Regions from separate parts of the Klebsiella africana genome, predicted to be linked through region 1. Evidence: predicted binding sites of a transcription regulator. Region 1 holds the regulator's gene; each other region holds the start of a gene.

The links. Region 1 encodes CRP, which controls carbon source genes, mostly activating them, when cyclic AMP is high. Its sites were predicted from a motif close to ATGTGANNNNNNTCACAT; they were not measured.
Region 2: drpB (cell division protein DrpB) is a predicted target of CRP. The motif match lies at 921-938, and genes of this name have one in related genera.
Region 3: LGL98_RS13065 (sugar transporter) is a predicted target of CRP. The motif match lies at 4,748-4,765, and genes of this name have one in related genera.
Region 4: msrB (peptide-methionine (R)-S-oxide reductase MsrB) is a predicted target of CRP. The motif match lies at 6,139-6,156, and genes of this name have one in related genera.

What each region holds. Positions count from the first base shown of each region.
Region 1 is NZ_CP084874.1:411,993-419,364, reverse strand. It holds gene LGL98_RS01905 (OsmC family protein) at 1-377, opposite strand, end outside; gene crp (cAMP-activated global transcriptional regulator CRP) at 684-1,316, shown strand; gene LGL98_RS01895 (YccS/YhfK family putative transporter) at 1,368-3,446, shown strand; gene argD (bifunctional acetylornithine/succinyldiaminopimelate transaminase) at 3,436-4,656, opposite strand; gene pabA (aminodeoxychorismate synthase component 2) at 4,747-5,310, opposite strand; gene LGL98_RS01880 (putative adenosine monophosphate-protein transferase Fic) at 5,343-5,945, opposite strand; gene LGL98_RS01875 (FicA/YhfG family antitoxin) at 5,935-6,102, opposite strand; gene ppiA (peptidylprolyl isomerase A) at 6,209-6,778, opposite strand; gene tsgA (MFS transporter TsgA) at 7,055-7,372, shown strand, end outside.
Region 2 is NZ_CP084874.1:1,808,210-1,815,581, forward strand. It holds gene ompC (porin OmpC) at 1-440, opposite strand, end outside; gene drpB (cell division protein DrpB) at 980-1,261, shown strand; gene LGL98_RS08725 (phosphohydrolase) at 1,304-2,011, shown strand; gene LGL98_RS08730 (DNA cytosine methyltransferase) at 2,088-3,488, shown strand; gene LGL98_RS08735 (very short patch repair endonuclease) at 3,469-3,963, shown strand; gene yedA (drug/metabolite exporter YedA) at 3,938-4,849, opposite strand; gene LGL98_RS08745 (DUF808 domain-containing protein) at 5,033-5,944, shown strand; gene dgcQ (cellulose biosynthesis regulator diguanylate cyclase DgcQ) at 6,084-7,372, shown strand, end outside.
Region 3 is NZ_CP084874.1:2,668,677-2,676,048, reverse strand. It holds gene ydeE (efflux MFS transporter YdeE) at 1-243, opposite strand, end outside; gene eamA (O-acetylserine/cysteine exporter) at 438-1,337, shown strand; gene marB (multiple antibiotic resistance protein MarB) at 1,386-1,604, opposite strand; gene marA (MDR efflux pump AcrAB transcriptional activator MarA) at 1,645-2,019, opposite strand; gene marR (multiple antibiotic resistance transcriptional regulator MarR) at 2,040-2,474, opposite strand; gene LGL98_RS13070 (MarC family NAAT transporter) at 2,737-3,405, shown strand; gene LGL98_RS13065 (sugar transporter) at 3,474-4,673, opposite strand; gene LGL98_RS13060 (PhzF family phenazine biosynthesis protein) at 4,875-5,669, shown strand; gene LGL98_RS13055 (MFS transporter) at 5,715-7,034, opposite strand; gene LGL98_RS13050 (phosphoglycerate dehydrogenase) at 7,098-7,372, opposite strand, start outside.
Region 4 is NZ_CP084874.1:3,075,317-3,082,688, reverse strand. It holds gene yeaG (protein kinase YeaG) at 1-1,810, opposite strand, end outside; gene LGL98_RS15025 (MipA/OmpV family protein) at 2,226-2,972, shown strand; gene LGL98_RS15020 (aldo/keto reductase) at 3,064-3,918, shown strand; gene LGL98_RS15015 (D-hexose-6-phosphate mutarotase) at 3,979-4,863, opposite strand; gene gapA (glyceraldehyde-3-phosphate dehydrogenase) at 4,938-5,933, opposite strand; gene msrB (peptide-methionine (R)-S-oxide reductase MsrB) at 6,272-6,685, shown strand; gene LGL98_RS15000 (YeaC family protein) at 6,729-7,007, shown strand; gene yajD (HNH nuclease YajD) at 7,103-7,372, opposite strand, start outside.

The sequences.
Region 1 (7,372 bases):
GTGATCTTCACCGCTTTTTCCAGCATCAGCGCCACTGAACAGTATTTCTCTGCCGACAGATCCACCGCCCGGGAGACCGCGGCATCTTTCAGCGCTTTACCGGTGACGATAAAGTGCAGATTAATATGCGTAAACAGACGCGGAGCCTCTTCGCGACGCTCGGAGGTCAGCTTCACTTCGCAATTGGTCACGTCGTGACGACCTTTTTGCAGAATGGAGACCACATCGATCGCGCTGCAACCGCCCGCCGCCATCAGCACCATCTCCATCGGGCTGGGAGCCTTATCCCCGGAGTTGCCGTCCATCAGAATCTGGTGTCCCGATGCGGACTCCCCGATAAAGGTTAACCCTTCTACCCATTTCACACGCGCTTGCATAAAATTTAACTCCAGTATCGCAATATTCCTGTCAGATTACGCGCACATAACAATTCTCGCAACGGAAGGCGACCTGCGTCATGCTGAAGCGAGACACCAGGAGACATGCGGCGAAAGCTATGCTAAAACAGTCTGGATGCTACAGTAATACATTGATGTACTGCATGTATGCAGAGGAGTTCACATTACGGGCTGTCGAAAAATCATCAGCCAGCTTCCCAGGTATAGGGAAACAATACGATTGCATGCCCGGACGCCGTGTAGTGTCGGCGCCCGGAGATAGCTTATAACAGAGGATAACCGCGCATGGTGCTTGGCAAACCGCAAACAGACCCTACCCTTGAATGGTTCTTGTCTCATTGCCACATTCATAAGTACCCATCAAAGAGCACGCTGATCCACCAGGGTGAGAAAGCAGAAACGCTGTACTACATCGTTAAAGGCTCCGTGGCTGTACTCATCAAGGATGAAGAAGGTAAAGAGATGATCCTCTCCTACCTCAACCAGGGCGATTTCATCGGTGAATTAGGCCTGTTTGAAGAGGGTCAGGAGCGTAGCGCCTGGGTACGGGCGAAAACCGCATGTGAAGTGGCCGAAATCTCTTATAAGAAATTCCGTCAGCTGATCCAGGTGAACCCGGACATTCTGATGCGTCTCTCTTCGCAAATGGCTCGCCGTCTGCAGGTCACGTCTGAGAAAGTGGGCAACCTTGCCTTCCTCGACGTGACGGGCCGTATCGCCCAGACGCTGCTGAACCTGGCGAAGCAACCGGATGCCATGACCCACCCGGACGGTATGCAAATTAAAATTACCCGCCAGGAAATTGGTCAGATCGTCGGCTGCTCTCGTGAAACGGTTGGCCGTATTTTGAAAATGCTGGAAGATCAGAACCTGATTTCCGCGCACGGTAAAACCATCGTCGTCTACGGCACCCGTTAAGTTGCTAAGCGGCGTATTGCTCCTGCAGTACGCCGTTTTTGTTTTTCCCTCATGTGGCGCAGGCTGATTTACCACCCGGAAGTCAACTATGCACTGCGGCAAACGCTGGTGCTGTGTCTGCCTGTGGCCATCGGTCTTCTGCTCGGGCATCTCCAGCAGGGACTGCTGTTTTCCTTAGTCCCCGCCTGCTGCAATATTGCCGGTCTTGATACCCCGCATAAGCGTTTTTTCAAACGCCTGATTATCGGCGGCTGCCTGTTTGCCGGATGCAGCCTGGTGGTGCAGTTACTTCTCGCCCAGGCGATCCCCCTACCGCTTATCCTCAGCGGCCTGGCGCTGCTGCTCGGCGTCACCGCGGAGATCAGTTCGCTGCACGCGCGTCTGCTGCCCGCATCGCTGATCGCCGCCATCTTTACCCTGAGCCTGGCGGGCAATATGCCCATCTGGGAGCCGCTGCTGATCTACGCCTTCGGCACGCTGTGGTACGGCGTGTTTAACTGGTTCTGGTTCTGGCTGTGGCGCGAACAGCCGCTGCGGGAGTCGTTAAGCCTGCTTTACCGGGAACTGGCCGACTATTGTGAAGCTAAATACAGTCTGTTGACCCAGCATACCGATCCGTCGACCGCCCTGCCGCCGCTGCTCACCCGCCAGCAGAAGGTGGTCGACCTGATTACCCAGTGCTATCAGCAGATGCATATGTTGGCCGCTAACCAACGCAACGACCACAAGCGCCTGCTGCGGGCGTTCCAGATGGGGCTGGATCTGCAGGAGCATATTTCGGTCAGCCTGCATCAGCCGGAAGAGGTGCAAAAGCTGGTAGAACGCAGCCATGCCGAAGCGGTGATCCGCTGGAACGCGCAGACCGTCGCCGCCCGCCTTCGCGTGCTGGCGGATGACATGCTCTATCATCGCTTCCCGCAGCGCTTTCAAATGGATAAACAGATCGAGGCTCTGGAAAAGATCGCCAGGCAACATCCGGATAACCCGGTCGGCCACTTCTGCGCCTGGCACTTCAGCCGCATCGCCCGGGTGCTGCATACCCAGCGTCCGCTGTATGCCCGAGATCTGATGGCCGACAAAGAGCGTCGTTTACCGCTGTTTCCCGCACTAAAGAACTACCTGTCGCTAAAATCGCCCGCGCTGCGCAATGCCGCCCGCATCAGCGTGATGCTGAGCATCGCCAGCCTGATGGGCAACGCCCTGCACTTGCCTAAGCCCTATTGGATCCTGATGACCGTGCTCTTCGTCACCCAGAACGGCTATGGCGCCACGCGGGTGCGAATTGTCCACCGGGCGGCGGGAACGCTCGCCGGCCTGATCATCGCCGGCCTGACGTTGCACTTTCACGTTCCGGAGAGCTATACCCTGAGCGGGATGCTGCTGATCACCCTGCTTAGCTATCTGATCATCCGCAAACACTATGGCTGGGCGATGGTAGGCTTTACGGTGACGGCGGTGTATACCCTGCAGCTGCTGACGCTCAACGGGGAACAGTTTATTATCGCCCGGCTGATCGACACGCTTATCGGCTGCCTGATCGCCTTCGGCGGGATGGTTTGGCTGTGGCCACAGTGGCAGAGCGGCCTGCTGAAAAAAAATGCCCACGATGCGCTGGAGGCCGACCAGCAGGCGATTCGCCTGATCCTCAGCCCCGACCCGAAAGCACCCGCGCTGGCCTATCAACGCATGCGCGTCAACCAGGCGCACAACGCGCTCTACAACTCCCTGAATCAGGCGATGCAGGAGCCGGGGTTTAATACCCACTATCTGGAAGATATGAAGCTGTGGGTAACGCACAGCCAGTTTATCGTCGAACACATCAACGCCATGACCACCCTGGCCCGGGAGCATACGATGCTCACCCCGGATCTTGCCCAGCGCTATCTCGAATCCTGCGAGATTGCGCTGCAGCGTTGCCAGCAGCGGCTGGACAGCGATGGTCCCGGCAGCGCAGGGGATGCCAATATTATGGAGTCGCCGGAAAGCGAGGTGCCAGTCGGTCCGTTAAGTACCCTGGAGCAGCATCTGCAACGCATTCTGGGCCATCTGAACACCATGCACACCATTTCATCAGTGGCATGGCGTCAGCGGCCGCATCATGGCATCTGGCTGCGGAAGATCAGCCGTTAATCACCTTTGCCACGGCCTGAGCAAAGCGCGCCATCCCCTCGGCAATATCCTGCTCGTCGATGATCAGCGAGGGAACAAAACGCATTACGTCCGGCCCGGCGTTAAGCACCATAACGCCGGCGTCGGCCGCGGCATAGAGGAAATCACGCGCGCGACCTTTGTGCTGCGGCTTCAGTTCCGCGCCGATCAGCAGGCCCATTCCGCGAATATCACTGAACAGATCAAACTCGGCATCCAGCTGCTGCAGGTGTTTGACGAACAGTTCGCGTTTCGCGTTCACGCCATCCAGCACCGCCGGGGTATTGATCAGATCGAAGGCGGCGTTGGCGACCGCGCAGGCCAGCGGGTTGCCGCCGTAGGTTGAACCATGGGAGCCCGCATGGAAGGCGCTGGCGATCTCGTGGGTGGTCAGCATGGCGCTGACCGGGAAGCCGCCGCCGAGCGCTTTGGCGCTGGTGAGAATATCCGGGGTCACGCCATAGTGCATATAGGCGAACAGCGATCCGGTACGCCCCATACCGCACTGCACTTCATCAAAGACGAGCAGCGCCTGGTGCTGATCGCACAGCTCACGCAGTCCCTGCAGGAAGGCCGGCGTGGCCGCGGTCACCCCACCCTCGCCCTGAATCGGCTCCACCACCACCGCGCAGGTGTGGTCATCCATCACCGCTTTTACCGCCTGCAGATCGTTGAAGGGAACATGGACAATATCCGCCGGTTTCGGGCCAAAACCATCGGAGTACTTCGGCTGCCCGCCGACGGAAACGGTAAACAGGGAGCGGCCATGGAAGGCATTATGGAAGGCAATAATTTTGGTTTTATACGGGCTATGGCGGGTTACCGCATAGTGACGCGCCAGCTTGAAAGCTGTTTCATTGGCTTCGGTACCAGAGTTCATAAACACCACGCGCTCGGCGAAGGTGGCCTCGACAAGTTTACGCCCCAGACGCAGCGCTGGCTCATTGGTAAAGACGTTGCTGGTGTGCCACAGCGTTTCGCCCTGCTGGTGCAGCGCTGCCACCAGCGCCGGATGGCAATGGCCGAGCGCCGTCACCGCGATACCGCCAGCGAAATCGACATACTCTTTGCCCTGCTGATCCCAGACGCGGCTGCCTTTTCCCTTCACCGGGATGAATTCTGCCGGTGCATAAATTGGCAAAATAACTTCATCGAATGTGGCGCGGGTGATTGCCGGTTGTTCAGTTGCCATGTCTTGCCCATCCCTCTTCGTTACGCAGATGCGATTATGATAATATAATCACAAAATATGCATAAAAAATCAGTCAATGGCAACTGAAAATCACCGTTTCAAAAAGTTAGCCAGCAAGGGATGGCCCTGTTCGCTGAGAATGCTTTCCGGATGAAACTGCACGCCCTCAAGATCCCATTCGCGGTGACGGATCCCCATAATCTCACCGCTGGCGCTGCGGGCAGTGACGATAAACTCGGACGGGAGCGTCGGCGGGTCAATCACCAGCGAGTGATAACGGGTCACCGTCAGAGGATTATTCAGCCCCTTAAACACCCCTTCGCCGTTATGCTCGATAAGCGAGGTTTTACCATGCATCACCTGTGCTGCCCGCACGATAGTCGCGCCAAACGCCTGGGCGATCGCCTGATGCCCGAGACAGACTCCCAGCAGCGGCGTTTTTCCGGCATAGTGGCGGATAACCGCGAGGGAAATCCCCGCCTCATCCGGCGTGCAAGGGCCTGGCGAAATCACGATCTTCTCCGGCGCCAGCGCCGCTATCTCCTCCAGCGTCAACGCATCGTTGCGCCTGACCAGCACCTCCGCCCCCAGTTCGCAGAAGTACTGATACAGATTCCAGGTGAAAGAGTCATAGTTATCGATAAGCAGGATCATAGCGGCTCCGGAACAATCAAAACCGGGCTATTCTACTCAGATTCCCGCGCTTCGCTTACCACTTTGCGAAAGATCGCCACCAGCGGGGCCAGATCGCCCATCGCGCTCTGCTGGCAGGCCGCGCTCCAGGCAGCGGGGTCGACATCACGCCAGTCAAGCAGGTAGCCGGCATGTATCGCCAGCTGTTCAAAGAAAATGCGCTGGGTCAGGCCATTGCCAAGACGAAAAGGGTGTAGCACATTAATTTCGCCATAGAACCAGCTCAGGCGCTCGACAAAGTTATCGCGCGGCAGGCCGTTGAGATAATCCTCCTGCTCAAGGGCCTGCATCAGGGCGTTGCCCTCCTCCTCGATCCGGGCAAAGTGGCAGAACGGCGTATCGCCCAGGTAGAGGTTCACTTCACGCAAGCGGCCCGCCCAGTCAAACAGATCCTGATACAGTTGGTGATGAATAGCGCGCAGATAGGGTAAGCCGCGCACCCGCGGGCCCAGCGGTAGTGTGGCCGCCCGCAGCGCTGTCATCTCAAAGGCGGCCTGCTGCAGATTTTTAGCCTGGCGGATGCCGAGACGGTTGCGCAGAACGTTCAGCGCCGGATAGAGGTAAGGATCGCGTTCATCGCCGAATTTATCGCTCATACTCCCTCCGCAGCGTCGCCAGACGCGCCTGTGCCTCTTCGGCAGTCAGCGTAACCAGCGGCACCGTCACGCCTTCAAGGCGACGGCTGGCCTGAAAATTGGTATTGCGTGTCTGTTCCCAGAGTCGGGATTTTTGCTTTTCGGTGAGTGGACGCATCGTCGCCCCCCTTATCGTCCCCTGTGTGCCACAAGTATAAGCAGCAATTTCAGGTTATGCCGGGAGGCGTCCGGGCGCGGCGGCTACCCACCGCGCTGAGGGAAGATTAAGGCAGCACTTTCGCAGAGAGGATAACAACCGGTTTGGTCGGCACATTCTGGTATGGACCGACGTTATGGGTCTGGACCTGGGAGATCTTGTCCGCGACGTCCATGCCCTTCACGACTTTACCAAACACCGCATAGCCAAAGTCGCGCTGGCCATGGTCAAGGAAGGCGTTATCCGCCACGTTGATGAAGAACTGGCTGGTGGCGCTATCCTGATCGGCGGTACGCGCCATCGCGATGGTGCCGCGGGTATTGCGCAGGCCGTTATCTGCTTCATTCTTAATCGGTGGGTTAGGCTGTTTCTGCTGCATCTGCTCGTTAAAGCCGCCGCCCTGCACCATGAATCCCGGGATCACGCGGTGGAAGGTGGTGTTGTTGTAGAAGCCGCTGTTAACGTACTTCAGGAAGTTATCCACGGAAATCGGGGCTTTCTGGCTGTTTAACTCAAGCTCAATGTTCCCTGCCGAGGTGGTCAGCAGCACATGCGGGTCGCCCTTTGCCGCCATGGCCGGGGAGAACGCTGAAATGGCGAAAACGGCAGCCATCGCCGCCAGTGTTGATTTGAGCATGGAAATTCCTTAACGGAGCAGAATAAAAGCGAGTGCCTTGATTCTAAAGAGCCTTTGCATCCTGGGCCAGCCTTTTACCAAATTTTACTTAGCTGTAATAATTGTAACCGCGCAAACGTTCTCCTTCCCAGCGCTAAAGCGTGACATAAGTCACATTAAAACATGCAAAAGATAATCCATTTCACAATAAACATTTAATTACATCACCTGAACGAATAAAATCTGTCCGCCCGGCGCAGCGTCAACGCGCTTTACCTTTCTATTCACAGGCCAGTCATGACTAACAGCAACCGTATTAAGCTCACATGGATCAGCTTCTTCTCCTACGCCCTGACCGGCGCGTTGGTGATCGTCACCGGGATGGTGATGGGGAACATTGCGGATTATTTCCATCTGCCCGTTTCCAGTATGAGCAACACCTTTACCTTTCTGAACGCCGGTATTCTGATCTCCATCTTCCTCAATGCCTGGCTGATGGAGATCGTGCCGCTGAAAACGCAGCTGCGTTTTGGCTTTATTTTGATGGTGCTGGCGGTGGCCGGCCTGATGCTCAGCCACAGCCTGGCGCTGTTCTCCGCATCAATGTTCGTTCTC
Region 2 (7,372 bases), 1.4 Mb from region 1:
CGGCCGGTCATGTAGACGTCGGTCTGGGTGTAGGTATCGCCGCCAAATTCCGGCAACATATCGGTCCAGGATTCAATGTCGTAAACCACACCGTAGTTACGACCGTAATCCAGTGAGCCCCAGTCGGCAAACTTCAGACCGGCAAAGCCGAGACGGGTCCAGGAATTCGCGCCTTCTTTTTCGGTGGTGTTTGCCTGAATATTGTATTCCCACTGACCGTAGCCCGTTAATTCTGAGGCAATTTGTGTTTCGCCTTTCAGACCAAAGCGAACATAAGTCTGATCGCCGTCCTCTGAAGTGTCGTCAGAGAAGTAATGCAGGCCGTCGACTTTACCGTAGAGGTCCAGTTTGTTGCCGTTGTTGTTATAGATTTCCGCGGCATTAACGGCGTTGGCCATTAAGAGTGCCGGTACTATGAGTGCCAGTACTTTTCTTTTCATTATATATTCCCTTTTAATAATAATTGCTATGAATTATGACAATCCCTCCGGAATGACTATCAGATACTAACGACTAAGTTCTTTTTTATTTAAAATAAAATATGTAAATAAATGATGTAAAATATTTCCAATTATTTCAATATGGTTCTTTATATTAAAATTAAATATTTCCATCCAACCTATAATTTTCATATATAGCAATACTTTATTGAATATCTAGTTGGTTGTTGTTAATTTTATGAAATGGATTGTATAAATTATATGCAAAAGAGTTATTCATTATGGAAATTTATTTTTTGTGAATGGAAATAACCAGATAATTATTAACTCAGCTTGCGTTATTTAAAGAGTGAATAGCTTCAAGCGTACGGGGAAATAATCAAGACACCTCTTCAGTCTGTGCGCATTGGCAGCAGAAGTCGCGAGATGGTGCAGAAGAAAGAGATGAAACTGCTGCCTGTGACGCGTGTTGGCGGTATAATGTGATGCTAGTCACGTTTTAGGTGGCGGTAGTGTGTTGTGTCACGGAGAGGAAAGAGATGGAAGAGCAGGCAAAACGCAGCCCCGGAGGGAAGCTCGCGTTATGGGCGTTGTATGCTTTTTGCGGATACTGTATCTGGGTCATTGTGCGTTACTGGTGGGTGGTTGGCAAAATTCAGAGCGTTCCCGGCGCCAGTGTGGACGGCGATTTTGGAACCACGGCAGGGAAATGGCTGGGTGCGCTGTTGGGCATGCTAGTCCTCGGCGGTATTGGATCCATCCTCGGCGCGGTCGTCTGGTATACCCGGCCATCCCGCGGTGGGCAAGATAATCCGCGGTAAAGTTGCTATGCTCGGGGCTGACCTTCATATAGAGGAAAGCTTATGGACCTGGTTGACTGGCAGCAACGATTTGAGCACTGGATACTCACGCATCACACGCAGGATGATGCCGCGCACGATCTGTCCCATTTTCGTCGCGTCTGGGCCACGGCCATTCAGCTGGCCGCGGGTGAGGAGGTCGACCGGCTGGTACTTCTCACGGCTTGCTATTTTCATGACATCGTCAGTCTGCCTAAAAATCATCCCGAGCGAAGCCGCTCCTCAATGATGGCCGCTGAGAAAACCCTCGCTATTTTGCAGTCGTCATTTGCTGATTTTCCCGTGGAGCGTTACCCGGCGGTGAGCCATGCAATTGAGGCGCACAGCTTCAGCGCGGCGATCCCACCGCGCACGCTGGAGGCGAAAATTGTCCAGGATGCCGATCGGCTCGAGTCGCTGGGCGCTATTGGCCTGGCGCGGGTCTTTGCTGTCGCCGGCGCGTTGAACACCATCTTATTTGATGCCGCTGATCCCTTTGCCGACCAGCGGGCGCTGGATGACAGAAAATATGCTCTCGACCATTTCCAGTGCAAACTCCTGCGCCTGCCGGAAAGCATGCAAACAGTCAGAGGCAGAGCGATGGCCGAGCATAATGCGCGCTTTCTCGTCGAATTTATGGCCAAGCTCAGCGCGGAGCTGCAGGGCGAGCCGCTGGCGCTGGATGAAGCGGTTTTACGCCGCTTTGCACCGCAGGCGTCAACCGACCATTGATTTATGGTACTCTCTGCAAAAATCGTCCGCGCTGGTTGAGGATATGCCGCAAAAGTTAATTAAGGAAAACAGGTCGTTGTCGTTGGCAGAGCAGGCCGGGATAGAGGCTCAGGCGCTGCTGCGTCAGCTGATGACGATCTATGATGTGAAAACGCTGGTCGCCGAGCTGGTAAGCGTCGGGGAGCAGCACTGGAGCGCGGCAATCCTCAAGCGCGTAGTGACGCTCAACCGCGCGGCGGAACGTTTACGTCCGCAGGAGATCGCCCACCTTGCAACACTGCTGCCGGCCCCGCCTGCTCATCATCCGCACTATGGGTTCCGTTTTGTCGATCTGTTTGCCGGCATCGGCGGGATCCGCAGCGGTTTTGAAGCTATCGGCGGACAATGCGTCTTTACCAGCGAGTGGAACAAGCACGCCGTGCGTACCTATAAGGCTAACTGGTACTGCGATCCGCAGCAGCATCGTTTTAATGAAGATATCCGCGATATTACCCTCAGCCATCGTCCTGAGGTCAGTGACGAGGAGGCGGCACAGCATATTCGTGAAGCCATTCCTCAGCATGACGTGTTGCTGGCCGGCTTTCCCTGCCAGCCTTTCTCACTTGCCGGGGTGTCCAAAAAAAATGCCATGGGCCGCGCCCACGGTTTTGCCTGCGAAACCCAGGGAACACTGTTTTTTGATGTGGTGAGAATTATCGCTGCCCGTCAGCCGGCTATTTTTGTGCTGGAGAATGTTAAAAACCTCAAAAGTCACGATCAGGGGCGCACTTTCCGCATCATCATGCAGACGCTGGATGAGCTGGGCTATGAAGTGGCTGACGCGGGGCATATCGGGCCGGATGATCCCAAGGTGATCGATGGACGCCATTTCTTGCCTCAACACCGGGAGCGTATCGTGCTGGTGGGTTTCCGTCGCGATCTGCAGCTGCATGAAGGATTTACGCTCCGCGCCATCGCGGCGCAGTACCCAGCGGTGCGGCCAACGTTTGGCGAGCTGCTGGAGCCGACGGTCGATGCAAAATTTATCCTCACCGCGGTGTTGTGGAAATATCTTTATCGTTATGCCCGCAAGCATCAGGCGCGGGGCAATGGTTTTGGTTATGGCCTGGTTGACCCCAGCAACCCCCACAGTGTGGCCCGGACGCTGTCTGCCCGCTACTATAAAGATGGTGCCGAAATTCTTGTCGATCGCGGCTGGGACCGGGCGCTGGGTGAGAAGCACTTTGACGATCCGCAAAATCAGCAGCGGCGGCCTCGCCGGTTGACACCGCGCGAGTGCGCCCGGCTAATGGGCTTTGAATCGCCGCAGGGGACGCGTTTTCGCATTCCAGTATCGGATACCCAGGCCTATCGCCAGTTCGGCAATTCGGTGGTGGTTCCGGTCTTTGCCGCGGTGGCGAGACTCCTGGCGCCGCGCATCGCTCAGGCGGTGGCGCGTCGTGAAGCGGATGATAACGATGGCGGATGTTCACGATAAAGCCACCCGCAGTAAAAATATGCGGGCTATCGCCACGCGCGATACGGCGATTGAAAAGCGGATAGCGGCGCTGCTGACGGGGGCGGGATTCACCTTTGTCGCCCAGGATCGCGCGCTGCCGGGACGCCCCGATTTCGCTTTACCCGACTACCGTTGCGTTATCTTTACTCACGGCTGTTTCTGGCATCACCATGACTGTTATCTGTTTAAAGTACCGGCCACCCGGACGGCATTCTGGCTGGATAAAATCGCCGGCAACGTGGCGCGCGACGCCCGCGACCGGCAACATCTGGCAGAGCAGGGCTGGCGGGTACTTATCATCTGGGAATGTGCCCTGCGCGGCCGGTTGAAGCTGAATGATGAGGCGCTCACCGAGCGTCTTGAAGAGTGGATCTGCGGCGCCGGGCATGACGCGCAGATCGATACGCAGGGGATCCGCGAGCTGGCGCTTACTTCGACGCCTTACAAGGGGTAGCCTTGCTGCCGGCGGGGAAGAGATATTTCCCCAGCGTTACCAGCACCACGGCGAAAATAATCAACGCCAGCGCCAGCCACTCGATGAGTGACAGGCTCTCGCCACCGAACCCCGTGCCGAGGAGAACCGCGACCACCGGATTAACATAGGCGTAGCTGGTGGCCACTGCCGGGGTGACATTGCGGATTAAAAACATGTAGGCGTTGATGGCGATAAGCGAGCCAAAGATAGCCAGATAGGCCAGAGCGGCAATCCCTGACCAGGAGGGCGCCTGGGTTAAGGTTTCTCCGGTTAGCCAGGAAGCGGCCAGCAGGACGATCCCGGCGGCAAGCATCTCGATAGCGCCCGCCATCATGCCGGTCGGCAGCACGATCCGCGACCCGTAAACCGAGCCGAAGGCCCAGCTTAATGAGCCGATCAGGATCAGCAGCGCGCCCCAGGGGTTGCCGTTCAGATTGCCACCACTGTTTAGCATCACGATACCCGCCAGGCCAATCGCAATGCCCAGCCACTCCAGTTTACGCGTGGCGATGCCAAAAAAGCGGCTGAAGCACAAGGTGAACAGCGGAACGGTAGCAACCATCACCGCCGCGATGCCGGAGGGGACATGTTGATGTTCAGCCAGGGTGACGAAGCCGTTGCCGACGGCAAGCAGTAAAATTCCGATAAGTGCAGCGTTAAGCAGCGGCCGCCATGCCGGCAGTTTATGACCGGTGGCCAGCAGCCAGCCCAGCAGCAGCACGCCGGTGGAAAGGAAGCGAATGCCGGCCATCATGAGTGGCGGCCAGCTGGCGACGCCGACGGCGATGGCAAAATAGGTTGAGCCCCAAATGATATACAGCGCAAACAGCGCCCCGATAAGCGGTAACAGCTGACGGGTAGACATACTTCCTCACGACGGTGCAGAGATAGAAAGGGGACATATAGTAAACGTGAAAACAATCGTGCTGGCGAGCGCTTAATTTGCGTGAGCTTGTTAAATTTATATTGACTAGTTGTACCTTGGGCACCGGCCGTTTTTTAACGCATACTCGAGGGAGACATTGATGAAAAGAGAAGGAAAATCATTTTGGCAGGAAGTAGTCTTTTAACGTTACTCGATGATATCGCCACGCTGCTGGATGATATTTCTGTGATGGGCAAGGTCGCGGCGAAAAAAACGGCGGGGGTGCTGGGTGACGATTTGTCTCTCAATGCCCAACAGGTTACCGGGGTGCGGGCGAATCGCGAACTGCCTGTGGTCTGGGGAGTGGCAAAAGGGTCGTTCGTTAACAAAGTGATCCTCGTGCCACTGGCTTTGTTGATCAGCGCCTTTATCCCCTGGGCGATTACTCCATTGTTGATGCTGGGCGGTGCGTTTCTCTGTTTCGAAGGGGTGGAGAAGGTGCTGCACAGTCTGGAGGCACGCAAGCACAAAGAGGATCCCGAACGGCGGCAGCAGCGTCTTGCAGCGCTGGCGGAGCGCGATCCGTTGGCCTTTGAGCGTGACAAAGTCAAAGGGGCAATTCGCACCGATTTTATTTTGTCCGCGGAAATTGTCGCCATCACCCTCGGCATTGTGGCGGAAGCACCACTGCTAAATCAGATCCTGATCCTCTCCGGCATCGCCATTCTGGTCACCATCGGGGTCTATGGCCTGGTAGGCGTGATCGTCAAGCTGGATGATATGGGGTACTGGCTGGTGGAAAAGCGTGGCACGCTGGCGCAATGGTTGGGCAAAGGATTATTAGCCGTGGCTCCCCGACTGATGAAAGTGCTCTCTATCGTCGGCACGCTCGCCATGTTCCTTGTGGGGGGGGGGATTGTGGTTCACGGCATCGCGCCGCTACATCATGCCATTGAGCACTGGAGTGCGGGTCTGGGTGGGGTGATAGCCTCCTCGCTGCCGGTCATCGCCAATCTGGTGCTGGGTTTTATCATTGGTGCGGTGGTTCTGGCGGGAGTGAAGGGGGTTAGCCGTCTGCGTCAGTCCCTAAAATAACGCGTCAGGATGCTCGGCGTCGTGTTATCTACCCCTGGAAACAAAGCGCCGGGAATGCCAGGCGTTTCAGTGCGCCCGCAGGCCAAAGCGCCTGGGGCGCGGATGCTGTCAGGTTTGCGGAACGTACTGCGAGAAAATGATGGATAAGTCACTGCGGTTGACGTTGAAAAAGCTTCATCAACTGACTCGTCCATCGCATGTGGTCAATGTGTGCTTTATCGTGGTGCTGTTTTGCTCCACACTGCTGATTTGGCGCGAAATCAACGTCCTGGAAGAGGCCTACGTGGCCAACCAGCGTAACAATCTGGCGAACGTCGCTCATGAAATGGACGGACTGCTGCAGTTCAACATCGACAGAATGATGTTTTTTCGGCATGGGATGCAGGCTGCTCTCGAACAGCCGCTCGATATCGACGTCTTGCGTAAGGCCAGCCAGCGCTATCTGAGTCAGCGCCGTCTGGAAGCCTGGCGGGTGGCACTGCCAAATCGCCGAACGCTGCCGGTATTTGGCGTCTCGGGCAGTGTCGTCAGCAACAATCCAATGCTGTTAGCAGACGATCCTCTGGCGGCGGATGAGCTGATGGCCACTCTTGAGCTGGGCTATCTGTTGAATCTGACGCAGCATGACCGCGATTTCGCTGAGCGGATGCAGTATATCTCCCGCAGCGGTTTTTTCACCTCGACCCTGCCGCTGCGGGACGAGTCGCAGGTGATGGCCCACTATTCGCAAGCCGTCAACGCCCTCTGGTTTACCCGACAGACCCAGCGGAATAATCCCGGGCGAGGCGTCATCTGGCAAACTTTTCCTGATGATGACCCACAACTGGAAGAGCAGGTGGTCACCGCTTCGATACCACTGGATTTTGCCGGTTACTGGCGCGGCGTGCTGGCAATGGATTTCTCGGTCAATGAGATAAAAGCGTTTTTGGTCAGTGCCATGCAGGGAGGACAAGAAGGGGAGTATCAGCTCTATGATAGCCATTTGAACCTGCTGGCTTCTTCCGCGCCGGGAAATGTTCTCACGTTGCTCTCACCGCGGGAACAGGAGCTACTCAGCCGTGCGTTTGCCCATGATAACCAGGGGGGGCTGCGTCTGCTGACGCGCTATATCAGTTGGACCAAACTACGGAATTTTGACGGCGTACTGCTGAGGGTTCATACCTTGCGGGAAGGCGTGCGCGGAAATTTTGGCACCATCACCATCGCTTTGACCCTGATGTGGATCCTGTTCACGCTGATGCTGTTGCTCTCCTGGCTAGTGCTCCGCCGCATGGTCCGTAATATGAGCGTCCTGCAGACCTCTCTGGAATGGCAGGCCTGGCACGATGCGTTAACTCGTCTGCTCAATCGCGGGGCGCTGTTTGAGCAAGCGATAACGGTAGCCAGGGCCTGCCAGCGCAGCGGACGGCCGCTGGCGGTGATCCAGCT
Region 3 (7,372 bases), 2.3 Mb from region 1:
CAGCACTGACCATACCATATAGCGCTTTTTGTCGAACTTGTCCGCGAGGATGCCAAAGCCCATGCTGAACAACACGCCGACCACCAGCGCCAACGACAGGGCGTAGCCAATCACATCCACCTCCAGCTGAAAGCGTCGGGTGAGGTAGATAGTCATAAACGGCAGTGTGGCGCCGCGGCCAATAGTTAATAGCAACGACGATGCCAGCAGCGCAATGGTGGAGCGCCGGAGAGTGGTGATCATGATTTCCTTGCCTGTCATGTTGTTATCATTTTATGTCTTCGATCACAAATAACACGGCCATTACGCCTTGTACAGGTCGCCCCGGCCGCCGGGCGCACTTCCGGGCCTGCCAAAAATAATGATCTATCCCGGCGGCCGCTTTTTCGCTACTTTGATTTTGTTCACAAAAATTCCAATAACGACAGAGGCAGGGTATGACGAGGAAAGATGGACTGCTGGCGCTGCTGGTAGTGGTGGTGTGGGGGCTTAACTTTGTGGTGATTAAGCTGGGATTGCACAATATGCCGCCGCTGATGCTGGCGGGGTTGCGCTTTATGCTGGTGGCCTTCCCGGCGCTGCTGTTTGTGTCCCGCCCGGCCATTCCGCTGCGTCTGCTGCTGGGCTATGGCCTGACCATTAGCTTTGGTCAGTTTGCCTTTCTGTTCTGCGCTATCGGCCTGGGGATGCCGGCCGGTCTGGCTTCGCTGGTGCTGCAGGCGCAAGCCTTCTTCACCATCATCCTCGGCGCCTTCGTCTTTGGCGAACGGCTGCAGGGCAAGCAGCTGGCGGGGATCGCCCTGGCGATCTTTGGCGTGCTGGTGCTGGTGGAGGGCAGCCTTGGCGGGGAGCACGTGCCGCTGGTGGGCTTTATGCTGACCCTGGCGGCGGCGCTCAGCTGGGCCTGCGGTAATATCTTCAACAAGAAAATCATGTCGCATACCGCCCGGCCGCCCATTATGTCGCTGGTAGTGTGGAGCGCGTTGATCCCGGTGCTGCCGTTTATGCTGGCCTCATGGTTGATTGATGGCCCGCAGACCATGCTGGCGAGTCTGCAACACATCGATCTGCTGACGATACTGTCGCTGCTCTATCTGGCGTTTATCGCCACTATCGTCGGCTATGGCATCTGGGGATCGCTGCTGGGGCGCTATGAAACCTGGCGGGTGGCGCCGCTGTCGCTGCTGGTGCCGGTGGTGGGAATGGCCAGCGCCGCACTGCTGTTGGGGGAGACGCTCAGCGGACTGCAGCTCACCGGGGCGGTGCTGATTATGGCCGGGCTCTACATTAACGTCTTCGGCTTACGTCTGGTGCGGCCGGGTATGGCCCGCGGATAAAAAAAAGCCCCGGAGACGGGGCTATACACAATTATGCGTGTAATGGCATCACAGGTCGTGCTGCTGGTAGTACGGCACGCCAAGTTCGTCAGATTTATCATTACCAGCCGCCATATGATTGAAATCAAATGGCGAATCATTATGTTCGGAAGGGATAATCATTGTATCACGCTGGTTTTGACGCACCGGCGTGGTGTTTTGCTCCGCATAGCTGAGGCTGGAGGCCAGCGACAGGAGTACGATAGCTGCGGCAGCGAATAGTTTCATGATTTCCTCAATACGTCTTTTATAGTGCAGGCGATTAACATCAGTTATTTAGCGGATGTAGATAGCGGGACTCGCCAGGTACATTCGTTATGCGATACTTGTGGGGCGGAACATCGAAATAGTTCTTGAACGTTCGCGTCAGGGTCTGCTGCGACTCGAAACCGTAGCGCTCCGCCAGGTACAGGATTGGCTCATTGCTCTGCTTGAGCTTTTGCGCAATCTCCGTCAGCTTGCGGCTGCGGATGTACTGGCCGAGAGAATGGCCGGTCTCTTTCTTAAACATACGTTGCAGGTGCCACTTGGAGTAACCTGAGCGCTCAGACACTTTTTCCAGCGACAGGGGCGATTCCAGGTTATCCTCGATCCACGACAAAATACTATGGATAGTGATGGCGTCATTATTACGTCTGGACATCATCTTACCTCTTCTTATTTTTACGGCAGGACCTTCTTGAGCAGTTGCTCAAGCATGGCGACTTCGTCCGCCGACAGATTTTTCGTTAACTCCTGGTGTAACTTCTGACCCACAACCTGATGACACTGCTCGCAAAGGGCTGCACCGTCCGGCGTCAACTGCACCAGCACGCCGCGCTTGTCAGCGGGGTTGGGTAACCGTTCAATCCAGCCTTTGCACGCCAGGCGGTCAAGCATACGCGTCATCGCGCCCGGGTCGACGGAAAGCACGGTTTTCAGCTCAACGGGGGTAATACATACTTCGCAACGAATGGAGCAGAGCACGCGAAACTGGGTCGCGGTAATATCCATAGGTGAGAGGTAGTCGTTGAGCAGGCGATCTTTTTTCTGGTTAACCATCTGGATCAAGCGACCCAGCGGGATCATTTCATTAAACAGGTCGCTGGTACTTTTCATGATGGTTGCCCAGGCAAGTAATTAGTTGCAGGTGATACTATTGCCCAGGCAATCATAAGTCAACATTATGAATTCGCCGATGCCACGATTTGCTAAAAGAAAAATATCTGACGTGGGTCACTGTTTGCGGTTTTTCTAACGCTTGTTAATTTTTAGCGGAAATGGTTTATCACCCGAGCTGGTGTCGAATCCAACGAAGCCGGTATACTCACGGAACGAAATCATCCTGAAAAAATGAATTTAAATGGGACTTTAATTAACTATGTTCGATTTGTTTAAAGCAATAGGGCTCGGCCTGGCGGTGCTTTTGCCGCTGGCTAACCCACTTACAACCGTGGCGCTGTTCCTCGGCCTGGCGGGCAATATGAACAACGCCGAGCGTAACAAGCAGGCGTTAATGGCATCGGTGTATGTCTTCGCCATTCTGATGGTGTCGTGGTATGCCGGTCAGGTGGTGATGAATACATTCGGCATATCAATACCTGGGCTGCGTATCGCCGGGGGATTGATTGTGGCCTTTATCGGTTTCCGCATGCTGTTCCCCCAGCAAAAAGCCCACGATTCGATGGAAGCGAAGATCAAATCGGAAGAATTGCAGGATGAACCGACCGCCAATATCGCCTTTGTGCCGCTGGCAATGCCCAGTACCGCCGGCCCGGGTACCATCGCGATGATTATTAGCTCCGCCTCGACCGTTAAACACGGCGTGGACTTCCCGGAGTGGGTGGTGCTGGCGGCACCGCCGATCATCTTTTTACTGTTAGGGGTGATTCTGTGGGCTTGTCTGCGCAGTTCCGGCGCGATTATGCGTCTGGTTGGCAAGGGTGGGATCGAAGCGATTTCCCGACTGATGGGCTTCCTGCTGGTCTGCATGGGCGTGCAGTTTATTATTAACGGTGTGCTGGAGATCATTTCGACCTGGCATCCCTGACCGCCCGCGATGCGCAGAGAGACAAAGCCCGCCGGCGCGATACCGGCGGGCTTTTTTGTGCGACGGATTCAGGAGTGGTGCGGCTGATGGTCTTCCAGCGATACCGGCCAGCGGCGGAAAATCATCAGCGACCAGACCAGCGCCACCAGTGCCGGAATGGCGCCGACATAGCCGACAGAGGCCATCGACAGATGCAGACTCACCTGGCTGCCGACCAGCGCCCCGGCGCCAATGCCGATATTAAAGATGCCCGAGAACAGGGACATGGCGACGTCGGTGGCATCCGGCGCGGAGGCCAGCACTTTCACCTGCATACCGAGGCCAATAATCATGATTGCCACCCCCCAGAAGATGCTAAGCAGCATCAGGTGGTGCGGGTTATGCGAGGCCGGCAGAAGCAGCAGCAGGCAGGCCAGCAGCAGGCCGATTGCCAGGCTTATCAGCCCTGACGCATGCTGGTTACCGAGCTTGCCGAACAGAATACTGCCGATAATACCGGCCCCGCCAAGGATCAGCAGCAGCACGGTGGCAAAGTTGCCGCTCAGGCCTGCCACGGTCTGGACAAAGGGCTCGATATAGCTGTAGGCGGTATAATGGGCGGTCACCACCACCACGGTCAGAATATATACGCTGACCAGCGCCGGGCGGCGGAACAGCACCGGCAGGCTTTTCAGCGAGCCAGAATGTTCGCTCGGCAGGGTCGGCAGCAGTTTCACCAGACAGGCCAGGGTGGCTAACGCGCCGAGGCCGATCGCCAGGAAAGTCATTCGCCAGCCAAAGTACTGGCCGATAATGCGGCCAATCGGAATACCAAATACCATCGCCAGCGCGGTACCGGTGGCGATCAGGCTCAGCGCCTGCGCCCGTTTACCCGGCGGCGCCATGCGGATAGCCAGCGCCGAGGTTATCGACCAGAACACCGCATGCGCAAAAGCGATGCCAATGCGGCTGATCACCAGCACGTCAAAACTCCAGGCAAAAAACGACAGGACGTGGCTGGCGATAAACAGAATAAACAGGCCGATAAGCAGGCGCCGGCGCTCCACTTTGCTGGTTAGCAGCATAAACGGCAGCGACATCAGCGCCACCACCCATGCGTAGATGGTCAGCATCATGCCCACCTGCGCGGTTTCCATGCCGAAGCTGTCGGCAATATCCGACAGCAGCCCGACAGGGGCAAATTCTGTAGTGTTAAAAATAAACGCGGCAATGGCCAACGTCACGACACGTAGCCACGCTACCTTGCGTGAGACCGTATTCGTAGTCATAAGCTCTGGACTGGTGATTCAGGGGAAGATGTGACGCTGATCTTAAAACGATTGCTGGCGAAAAGACAATCATTTTGTGATCTGAGTCTCATTTCATCGCAAGGGGCTGGCTGCGGTTAAGCAATTAATTTTGCTATGGATAGTGTCAGGAAGACGCTTTTATGTCATGTTGAAGGAAAGTAAAAAAAGTAAGGACAGTGTATGCAGGAAATTCAATTTTATCTGGTCGATGCTTTCAGCGATAAAAACTTCGGTGGCAATGCCGCTGCCGTATGCCCCCTCAGCGAGTGGTTAGCCGACGATGTGCTGCTGAAAATGGCCCAACAGCATAACCAGTCCGAAACGGCTTTCTTTGTCCGTACCGACGAGGGTTATGAGCTACGCTGGTTTACCACACTCGCCGAGATCAACCTCTGCGGCCACGCGACCCTCGCCGCAGCGCACGTTATTTTCGAATATCTCGACCATCCTTCGGCGACGATTCTCTTTAGCACCCGCTTTGTTGGTGAACTGCGGGTCACCCGGAACGGCGACTGGCTGACGCTCGATTTTCCGGCGTGGTCGACAACCCCGGTGGATAACCCACCGGCAGATTTGCTGGCCGGGCTGGGACTCGAGGCCGCCGTTGAAGTGCGGGAAGGGCGCGATTATCTGGTGGTGCTGGCGGATCGCCAGCAGGTTGAAGCGGTGCAACCGGATATGGCGCGGCTGCGAACGCTGGGCAAAATGATCTGCGTCAGCGCGGCGGATGAGGAGTATGACTTTGTCAGCCGCTTCTTCTGCCCGGGGGAAGGGGTGCCGGAAGATCCGGTCACCGGTTCCGCCCATAGCATGCTGATCCCCTGGTGGGGCGAAAAACTAGGGAAAACCACCATGATGGCGCGCCAGGGTTCCACCCGCGGCGGCGACCTGCGCTGCCAGTGGCAGGGCGACCGGGTGCTGATCGGCGGCCAGGCGACCACCTATCTGCGCGGAACGATTTACCTGCGAGGGTAACAATGTGTTTACGCCCGGTGGCATCCCCTACCGGGCGGATTGGACTTAATGTTGTTCAGCAGCATTAAGGACGGGTGATTTTTCACCCTTGTCATTGATAGGTTCAATTTTACCCATCAGGAACAGGTAGTTGATTATCCCGATAACGACCAGAATGGCCGAGAAAATCAGTGCCCAGTTGAATGAGCCTGTCGCAGCAACGATCGCACCCGTAATGATAGGACCGACTGCGCCTCCCATATTCGAAACCGTATTTTGCAGCCCAGCGACAATTGAGACGCTATTTTTGGGGGCAACATCACCCGGTAAGGCCCAAACCTGTGATGCGGCGACCGTCGTGCCTGATTTGGCGACACACAAGAGAAAGACGGTCATAAACACAGAGTCGGTAAATGGTGCAAAGCCGATACAAAGTGCCATAAGCAAGCCGATAGTCAAAAACAGTTTACGGGTCGCTGTGAGAGACAGTATTTTCTTATGTACCAGACGATCTGAGGCCCAGCCAGCAAAAACCTCAATCACCATCCCGCATAATAAAGGCAGAGCGGCTACCATTCCCATTTTAATAAAATCCATACCTTTCTCTTTTACCAGGTAAGTGGGAAGCCAGGTAATGAAAAAATAGGACGTATAATTGATGGTAAAAAAACCGATGCACATTGCCCAAATGTTACGATAACGCAAGAGCTTATACCATTTCATTGGCAATACGGTTTTGTCGCCGTGATGTTGTTTTTGGCCATCGCGAATAATACGCACTTCTGAAGGACTGATGCGTTTGTGTTCTTCTGGGTTTTCAGCATAGATAAAATACCAGGCGATAACCCATAAAATGCCCACACTGCCGATGATCAAAAAGGTCAGTCGCCAGTCAAAGGTGTAGATCATCCAGACGATAAGCGGCATGGCAATCGCCCCGCCAAATTTTGACGCACTATCGAAGAGTCCGGATACGGTGGCGCGCTCTTTATCCGGAAACCAGCGTGCGGCGATCCCGGCGTTGCTGGGGTAGGCGGCGGCCTCGCCAACACCTAAAGCCAGTCGCAATGCCAGAAGTGATTTAAAACCCGTGGCAACGCCCATCATTGAGGTGGCAATTGACCACCAGGCGACGGCTAAACCAAGACCTTTTTTCTGACCAAAACGATCGGCGAACCATCCTGCGGGGATCTGTAATAACGAGTATGACCAAAAAAAAGCCGCCATGATAAACCCCATCATTTCGGGGTCGAGTTTCAGTTCATCTATTAGATGTGGGGCTGCGGCAGATAATACTGTCCGGTCGATATAGTTAATGGCAATAGCCAACCACATTAATCCGGCTATCCACCAGCGAATACGAGTAGTGTTAGCTGTCGTGTTCATATATTCGGCTCTGAGTAGATGTTCGTTATATTGGTGGGAATGGCATGCTTCCCACCTCGTTATTTACAGCGAATTCATAATGTTTTCAGGTCGTTCACCGCGACAGACGCAGCTAATAATATTGTTGACGCAGCGCGCGCTAATATTGCTAATTGCGCCATCCGTATATCCAGCAATATGAGATGTTGGCGCAAAATTCGCAAGCGTAAATAAAGGGTGCGTAGCGCAAGGCTCCTCGAGAAAAACGTCAGCTGCGGCTCCGGCGAGGTGTCCTGATTTCAGTGCTTCATACAAAGCGTGTTCATCAACAATGCCGCCTCTGGAAACATTAATCAGGA
Region 4 (7,372 bases), 2.6 Mb from region 1:
TGGCATTAAACGAAATGACCGGCAACAGCTCCTCGGTATTAGAGAACATTTTCTTCTCGATAACCGTGCGCAGTTTCTCGTAGCTGGTCCAGTTCGGATTACGTCCGCTGTTGTTGGCTCTGGCGCGCAGCACAAAGTTGACGATTTCGTTACGGAAGTCTTTCGGGTTGCTGATCCCGGCCGGCTTCTCAATTTTCTCCAGCTCCGCATTCAACGACTCACGGTCAAACAGCTGCCCGGTATCCGGATCGCGATACTCCTGATCCTGGATCCAGAAGTCGGCGTAGGTGACATAGCGATCGAAAATGTTCTGCCCGTACTCGGAGTAGGATTCCAGGTAAGCGGTCTGGATCTCTTTGCCGATAAACTCGGCGTATTTCGGGATCAGATAGCCTTTGAGGAACTCCAGGTAGCGCTCGGCGTTCTCCTGTGGGAACTGTTCACGCTCAATCTGCTGCTCCAGGACATAGAACAGATGCACCGGGTTGGCGGCCACCTCGACATGGTCGAAGTTAAACACCCGAGACAGGATCTTAAAGGCAAAGCGGGTGGAAAGCCCGTTCATCCCTTCATCCACCCCGGCGTAATCGCGATACTCCTGATAGGATTTCGCTTTCGGGTCGGTATCTTTCAGGCTTTCGCCATCATAGACCCGCATCTTCGAGTAGATGCTCGAGTTTTCCGGCTCTTTGAGACGCGACAGAATCGAAAAGCGCGCCAGCGTTTCCAGGGTGCCTGGGGCGCAGGGCGCATGGGTCAGCTCACTGTTGTTGAGCAGTTTTTCATAGATGCGGATCTCTTCGGAGATACGCAGGCAATAAGGCACCTTGACGATATAGACGCGGTCGAGGAAGGCCTCATTGTTCTTGTTATTACGGAAGGTCACCCATTCCGATTCGTTGGAGTGGGCCAGGATGATCCCATTAAACGGCAGGGCGGAGATCCCTTCGGTGCCGTTATAGTTCCCTTCCTGGGTGGCGGTCAGCAGCGGATGCAGCACCTTAATCGGCGCTTTAAACATCTCGACGAACTCCATAATCCCCTGGTTGGCGCGGCACAATGCACCGGAGTAGCCGTAGGCGTCCGGGTCGTTCTGCGCATAATGTTCCAGCTTACGGATATCCACTTTACCGACCAGCGCCGAAATATCCTGGTTGTTTTCATCACCGGGTTCGGTTTTGGCGATGGCGACCTGCTCGAGAATCGATGGCCAGACTTTGACCACGCGGAATTTAGTGATATCACCGCCAAACTCGTGCAGGCGCTTGGCCGCCCACGGCGACATAATGGTGCCGAGATAGCGGGTTGGGATGCCATACTCTTTCTGGAGGATCTGGGCATCCTCCTGCGGATTAAACAGGCACAGCGGGTGATCGTTGACCGGGCTGCGCTCGCCGTTGGCGCTCAGCACATAAATTGGCACGCGCTGCATCAGCGCTTTCAGCCGTTCAGCCAGCGACGATTTACCACCGCCCACCGGCCCCAGCAGATAGAGGATCTGTTTCTTCTCTTCCAGCCCCTGGGCGGCATGCTTGAGGTAGGAAACGATCTGCTCAATGGCGTCTTCCATACCGTAAAACTCTTCAAACGCCGGATAACGTGCGATAACCCGGTTTGAAAAGAGACGGGATAGCCGCGGCTCGAGAGCCGTATCAACCATGACGGGTTCACCAATGGCCATCAACAGACGTTCTGCCGCATTGGCATAGGCACTGCGATCTTGCCGGCAGATGGTAAGAAACTCCTGCAGTGTGAACTCTTCGTCCTTGGCAGCTTCATAGCGCTGGCGATAGTGATCGAATATATTCATGGCATGCCGTCCTTTCGTTTTTTAGCACAGGTTGAGAGCCGTTCATATGAATAGTGGGGGCCCCCGGAAGACATAAGCTGAACATCGCTCTCCCGGTATCCAGCAACCCTTATGCCAGGTTGCGGGGCGGTAGCGTGAATGTGCCCTGCAATTACACCTTCTAAATTTAAGCGTAGATGCATTTAGAAATCTTGCATGACGCAGAAAATCAATTTCAATGACATATCAATAACTCATCCTGAACATGACGCTTTTTGATTCGCCAGGACGCGAAGCTGTCACCGGGTTGTCACCTAATGGTAAGAGAAGGGTGGGAAAGTGAACGATTTGTGTCATGTCGGGTAAAGAATTTGAGGCATGAGACCTACGACGGTAAACTGCACGGGCTGATTATTTGACAACGGGAATATGGATTGTGACTAAAATCAAACTTCTGGCACTCGGCGTGCTGATTGCGACGTCCGCCAGCGCGGCGCATGCCGACGGGAAGTTCACTCTTGGGGCTGGCGTAGGCATCGTTGAGCATCCGTATAAGCAATATGATGCGGATGTCTATCCGGTGCCGGTCATTAGTTATGAGAGCGATAACTTCTGGTTCCACGGGCTGGGCGGGGGGTACTACCTGTGGAATGACACCAACGATAAACTGTCGATTACCGCCTACTGGTCACCGATGTACTTCAAGCCGGGCGACAGCGACAGTGAACAAATGCGTCGTCTGGATAAACGTAAATCGACGGTGATGGCCGGTCTTTCTTATGTCCACAACACGCCCTATGGCTTCTTGCGTACGACGATTGCCGGCGATACGCTGGATAACAGCAACGGTATCAACTGGGATCTCGCCTGGCTGTACCGTTACACCAACGGTAACCTGACGCTGACGCCGGGTATTGGCGTGGAGTGGAACAGCGACAATCAGAACGAATACTACTATGGTGTCTCCCAGCATGAGTCTCGTCGCAGCGGTATGCGCAGCTATGACCCGGACAGCAGTTGGAACCCGTATCTGGAGCTGTCGGCTAACTATCGCTTCCTTGGCGACTGGAGCGTTTACGGTATCGCGCGCTACACCCGTCTATCGGATGAAATTACCGACAGCCCGATGGTGGACAAATCCTGGAGCGGCCTGATCTCCACCGGGATTACCTACACCTTCTGATTGTGCATTATCACAGTGCACTTCATGCATCAAAACAGGGCCTTGTGCCCTGTTTTGCTTTATGGTGGTGCAGAAAGCTAAGGAGGAGGAGATGGTGACAAAAACAGTACGCTTTGGCGAGCAGGCGGCGGTTCCGGCCATCGGGCTGGGCACGTGGTATATGGGCGAAAATGCGGCGCAGCGTCAGCAGGAAGTGGCTGCACTGCGTGCGGGCATCGACCATGGACTGAGCGTGATCGATACGGCGGAAATGTACGCTGACGGCGGGGCGGAGGAAGTGGTGGGCCAGGCGATCCGCGGCCTGCGCGACCGGGTGGTGCTGGTCTCCAAAGTCTATCCCTGGCATGCCGGCGGAGCGGCGATGCGTCACGCCTGTGAAAACAGCCTGCGCCGGCTGCAGACCGACTATCTCGATATGTATCTTCTGCACTGGCGGGGTGATATCCCGCTGCAGGAGACGGTTGAGGCGATGGAGAAGCTGGTGGCCGAGGGCAAGATCCGCTGCTGGGGCGTCTCTAACCTGGACACCGACGATATGCAGGCGCTGTGGCGGACGGCGGGTGGCGAGCATTGCGCAACCAACCAGGTGCTCTATCATCTCGCATCGCGGGGCATTGAATACGATCTCCTGCCCTGGTGCCAGCAGCACAGTCTGCCGATGATGGCCTACTGCCCGCTGGCGCAGGCGGGGCGCTTACGCAATGGACTTTTTCAGCATACCGATATCATTAATATGGCTAACGCGCGGGGGGTGACGGTGGCGCAGCTGCTGCTGGCCTGGGTGATTCGTCATCCGGAAGTGCTGGCGATCCCGAAAGCGGCCAGTATTGAGCATGTGGTGCAGAATGCCGCTGCGCTCGATATCGTCCTCAGTGCGGAAGAGCTCGCGCAGCTGGATCGCCTCTATCCGCCGCCGCAGCGAAAAACCCGGCTGGATATGGTTTAACCCACAGCGCATCCCGGTAGAGAAGAGAAAAAGCCCCGTGATAAACGGGGCTTTTTGCGGTTAGCGTGTTTTCACGCTGATGGTCTGCGCCAGGCGAGAAGGGGTCTCTTCGCTGGCTTTCTGCGGCTGGGTTACGCAGCAGGTTTCGACGCAAACGAAGGTTTTGTAACCATCGTCCGGCATGTCGCCCATGCTGACGGACAGCGCCGGGCCCGGGTTCCAGGCCACCACGTTGTGCTGATGATGATGCACCACGTCGATAGTGCGGTTAAGCGCATCGTCATGGATTACGCTGCAGCTGTCGGCGTTGAGATAGACGCGATCGGTGCGGTCCGGGAAGGTCTGCACGCCGTTGCTCAGGACGCCTTCTTCGGCATTGTTCACTTTATCGATATAGCGCTCGCCAAGACCGCTCACTTTCACCGCCGCGATATCGCCGACGTTGAAGTAGGTATGCAGGGCAGAGGTGGTTTCGAATTCACCGTGGGCTTCCAGCTCGATTTCGCAGGTCTTGCCCAGCTTAAAGCGGGCATAGAGGGTGAACTCGTGCGGCCAGAGCTTGATGGTTTCGGCGCTGTGCTGGAGCGCAAAGGTCAACATCACGCCGCTGTCGTCTTCGTCATGGCCTTCCAGGGTCCACGGCAGATTGCGGGCAAAACCGTGCGACGGCAGACCCTGCTGCGCCGATGGGCCAAACCAGGGCCAGCAGATCGGCACGCCGCCGCGCAGGGCGACGCCCTGTTTAAACGGGGTGTTGTTGCTCAGCCACAGGACGTCTTCTTCACCGGCGGGTTTCCAGGAGAGCAGGTGCGCCCCCTGCAGCGCTACAGAGGCTTTCACCTGCGGATGGTCGATAACAATCAGCTCCAGGTCGTCAAGCTGGCGACGGGAGATAACGGGCGAAATAGTTTCATTCACCGGGAGAGCAAAAATCTTATTTATCATTGTGCAATCCTATCTCTGCAGACAAAAAAAAGAGCGACCGAAGTCGCTCTTACAGATTACTGGTTCATCTCAACTTATTTGGAGATGTGAGCAATCAGATCCAGAACTTTGTTGGAGTAGCCGGTTTCGTTGTCGTACCAGGAAACCAGTTTCACGAAGTTGTCGTTCAGTGCGATACCTGCTTTAGCATCGAACACGGAAGTGCAAACTTCGCCGTTGAAGTCGGTGGAAACAACGTCGTCTTCGGTGTAACCCAGAACACCTTTCATAGCGCCTTCAGAAGCGGCTTTGATGGCTTTCTTGATTTCTTCGTAGGACGCTGCTTTTTCCAGACGAACGGTCAGGTCAACAACGGATACGTTCGGAGTCGGAACGCGGAACGCCATACCGGTCAGTTTGCCGTTCAGTTCTGGCAGTACTTTACCTACTGCTTTAGCAGCACCGGTAGAGGACGGGATGATGTTCTGAGCTGCGCCGCGGCCGCCGCGCCAGTCTTTGTGAGACGGGCCATCAACGGTTTTCTGGGTAGCGGTGGTAGCGTGGACGGTGGTCATCAGGCCTTCAACGATACCGAAGTTGTCGTTGATAACTTTAGCCAGCGGTGCCAGGCAGTTGGTGGTGCAGGATGCGTTGGAAACGATGTCCTGGCCAGCATAAGTGTCGAAGTTAGCACCGCGAACGAACATCGGAGTGTTGTCTTTGGACGGGCCAGTCAGAACGACTTTTTTCGCGCCAGCGGTGATGTGTTTACGAGCGGTTTCGTCGGTCAGGAAGATACCGGTTGCTTCAGCAACAACGTCAACACCAACTTCGTCCCACTTCAGGTTAGCCGGGTCACGTTCAGCGGTAACACGGATTTTTTTACCGTTAACGACCAGATGACCGTCTTTCACTTCAACGGTGCCGTCGAAACGACCGTGAGTGGAGTCATACTTCAGCATGTAAGCCATGTACTCTGCGTCTAACAGGTCGTTGATTGCAACGATCTCGATGTCAGAACGTTTCTGAGCAGCACGGAAAACAATGCGACCGATACGGCCAAAACCGTTGATACCTACTTTGATAGTCATATATTCCACCAGCTATTTGTTAGTGAATAAAAGGTTGCCTGTAAAATTACAAAAACCTTACGCAGCGTCAAGCGGAATCGTGTCAATCATTGCGACAAATCAATCCTGAGCAGACCTTTGCGCGATTGATTTGCCTCACTCTCCCTTTGAGCCCAATTCCATATGGGGACTGCGCGCGGAATTTTAAAGGGCATTTAAGATAAAAATGTGATTTAAGTCACAATTATCTGGCTGCCTGCGGGCACCGGATAAGTTTAGAACAAAAGTGTACGCTTCATTGTTAATGTTTTGTTAGAATTGCAGCGAAAGTAGTCCATTGCAAAGTGAGATGTAAGCCTATGGCGAATAAACCCACCCCGGAAGAGCTGAAAAACGGCTTGAGCGAAATGCAGTTTTACGTGACGCAGCATCATGGCACCGAACCGCCTTTCACCGGACGACTGCTGCACAACAAGAAAAATGGCGTGTATCACTGCCTGGTATGCGATGCCCCGCTGTTTAACTCCCAAACCAAATACGACTCTGGTTGCGGCTGGCCAAGCTTCTACGAGCCGGTAAGCGATGAGGCCATTCGCTATCTGACCGACAACTCGCACGGCATGCAGCGCATCGAGATCCGTTGCGGAAATTGTGACGCCCATCTCGGCCACGTGTTTCCGGATGGTCCGCAGCCGACCGGCGAGCGCTATTGTGTCAATTCGGCGTCGCTAAGCTTCACTGATGAACAGAATGGCGAGCAGATTAAGGGTTGAAGAAACGATTCAGCAAATTATTCCAGGCGGAGGTGAGCGGAAGATGAATATTGAGCAAATTATCGACAGTATGACGCCGGAAGTGTATCAGCGTCTGGCGACGGCGGTAGAGCTGGGAAAATGGCCGGATGGTGTGGCGCTGACGCCGGAGCAGAAGGAAAATAGCCTGCAGCTGGTGATGCTCTGGCAGGCCCGATATAACACCGACGCCCAGCATATGACCATCGACACCCGCGGGCAGATGGTGATGAAGAGCAAACAGCAGCTGAAAGAAGATCTTGGCATCGTGCCGAAGCCAATCGCCACCGTTAAGCTGCAATAAACTGCTCGCTGGCCTGGAGCGGTTCCGGCGTTGGGTGATCCCACGCCGGACGGCGTCAGGCTGAACGACCGCACGCAGCGGTCAGAAAGACCTGCTTACTTTTTGTTCATCATCGCTTTCAGATCGGCAAACGGGTTGTAGGTGGCCTCGCCGACGCTCTTTTGCGCATCTTCGCCCGCCACCACCGTGGAGCCATACTGATCCGCTTCAGTGTACTTGGAATGTTCGTGATCGTGACAGTACAGGCACAACATCTCCCAGTTACTGCCATCTTCCGGGTTATTGGAGTGGTCGTGATCGATGTGATGCACCGTCAGCTCGCGTAGATTGGAGTAGACAAACTCCCGTGAGCAGCGTCCGCACAC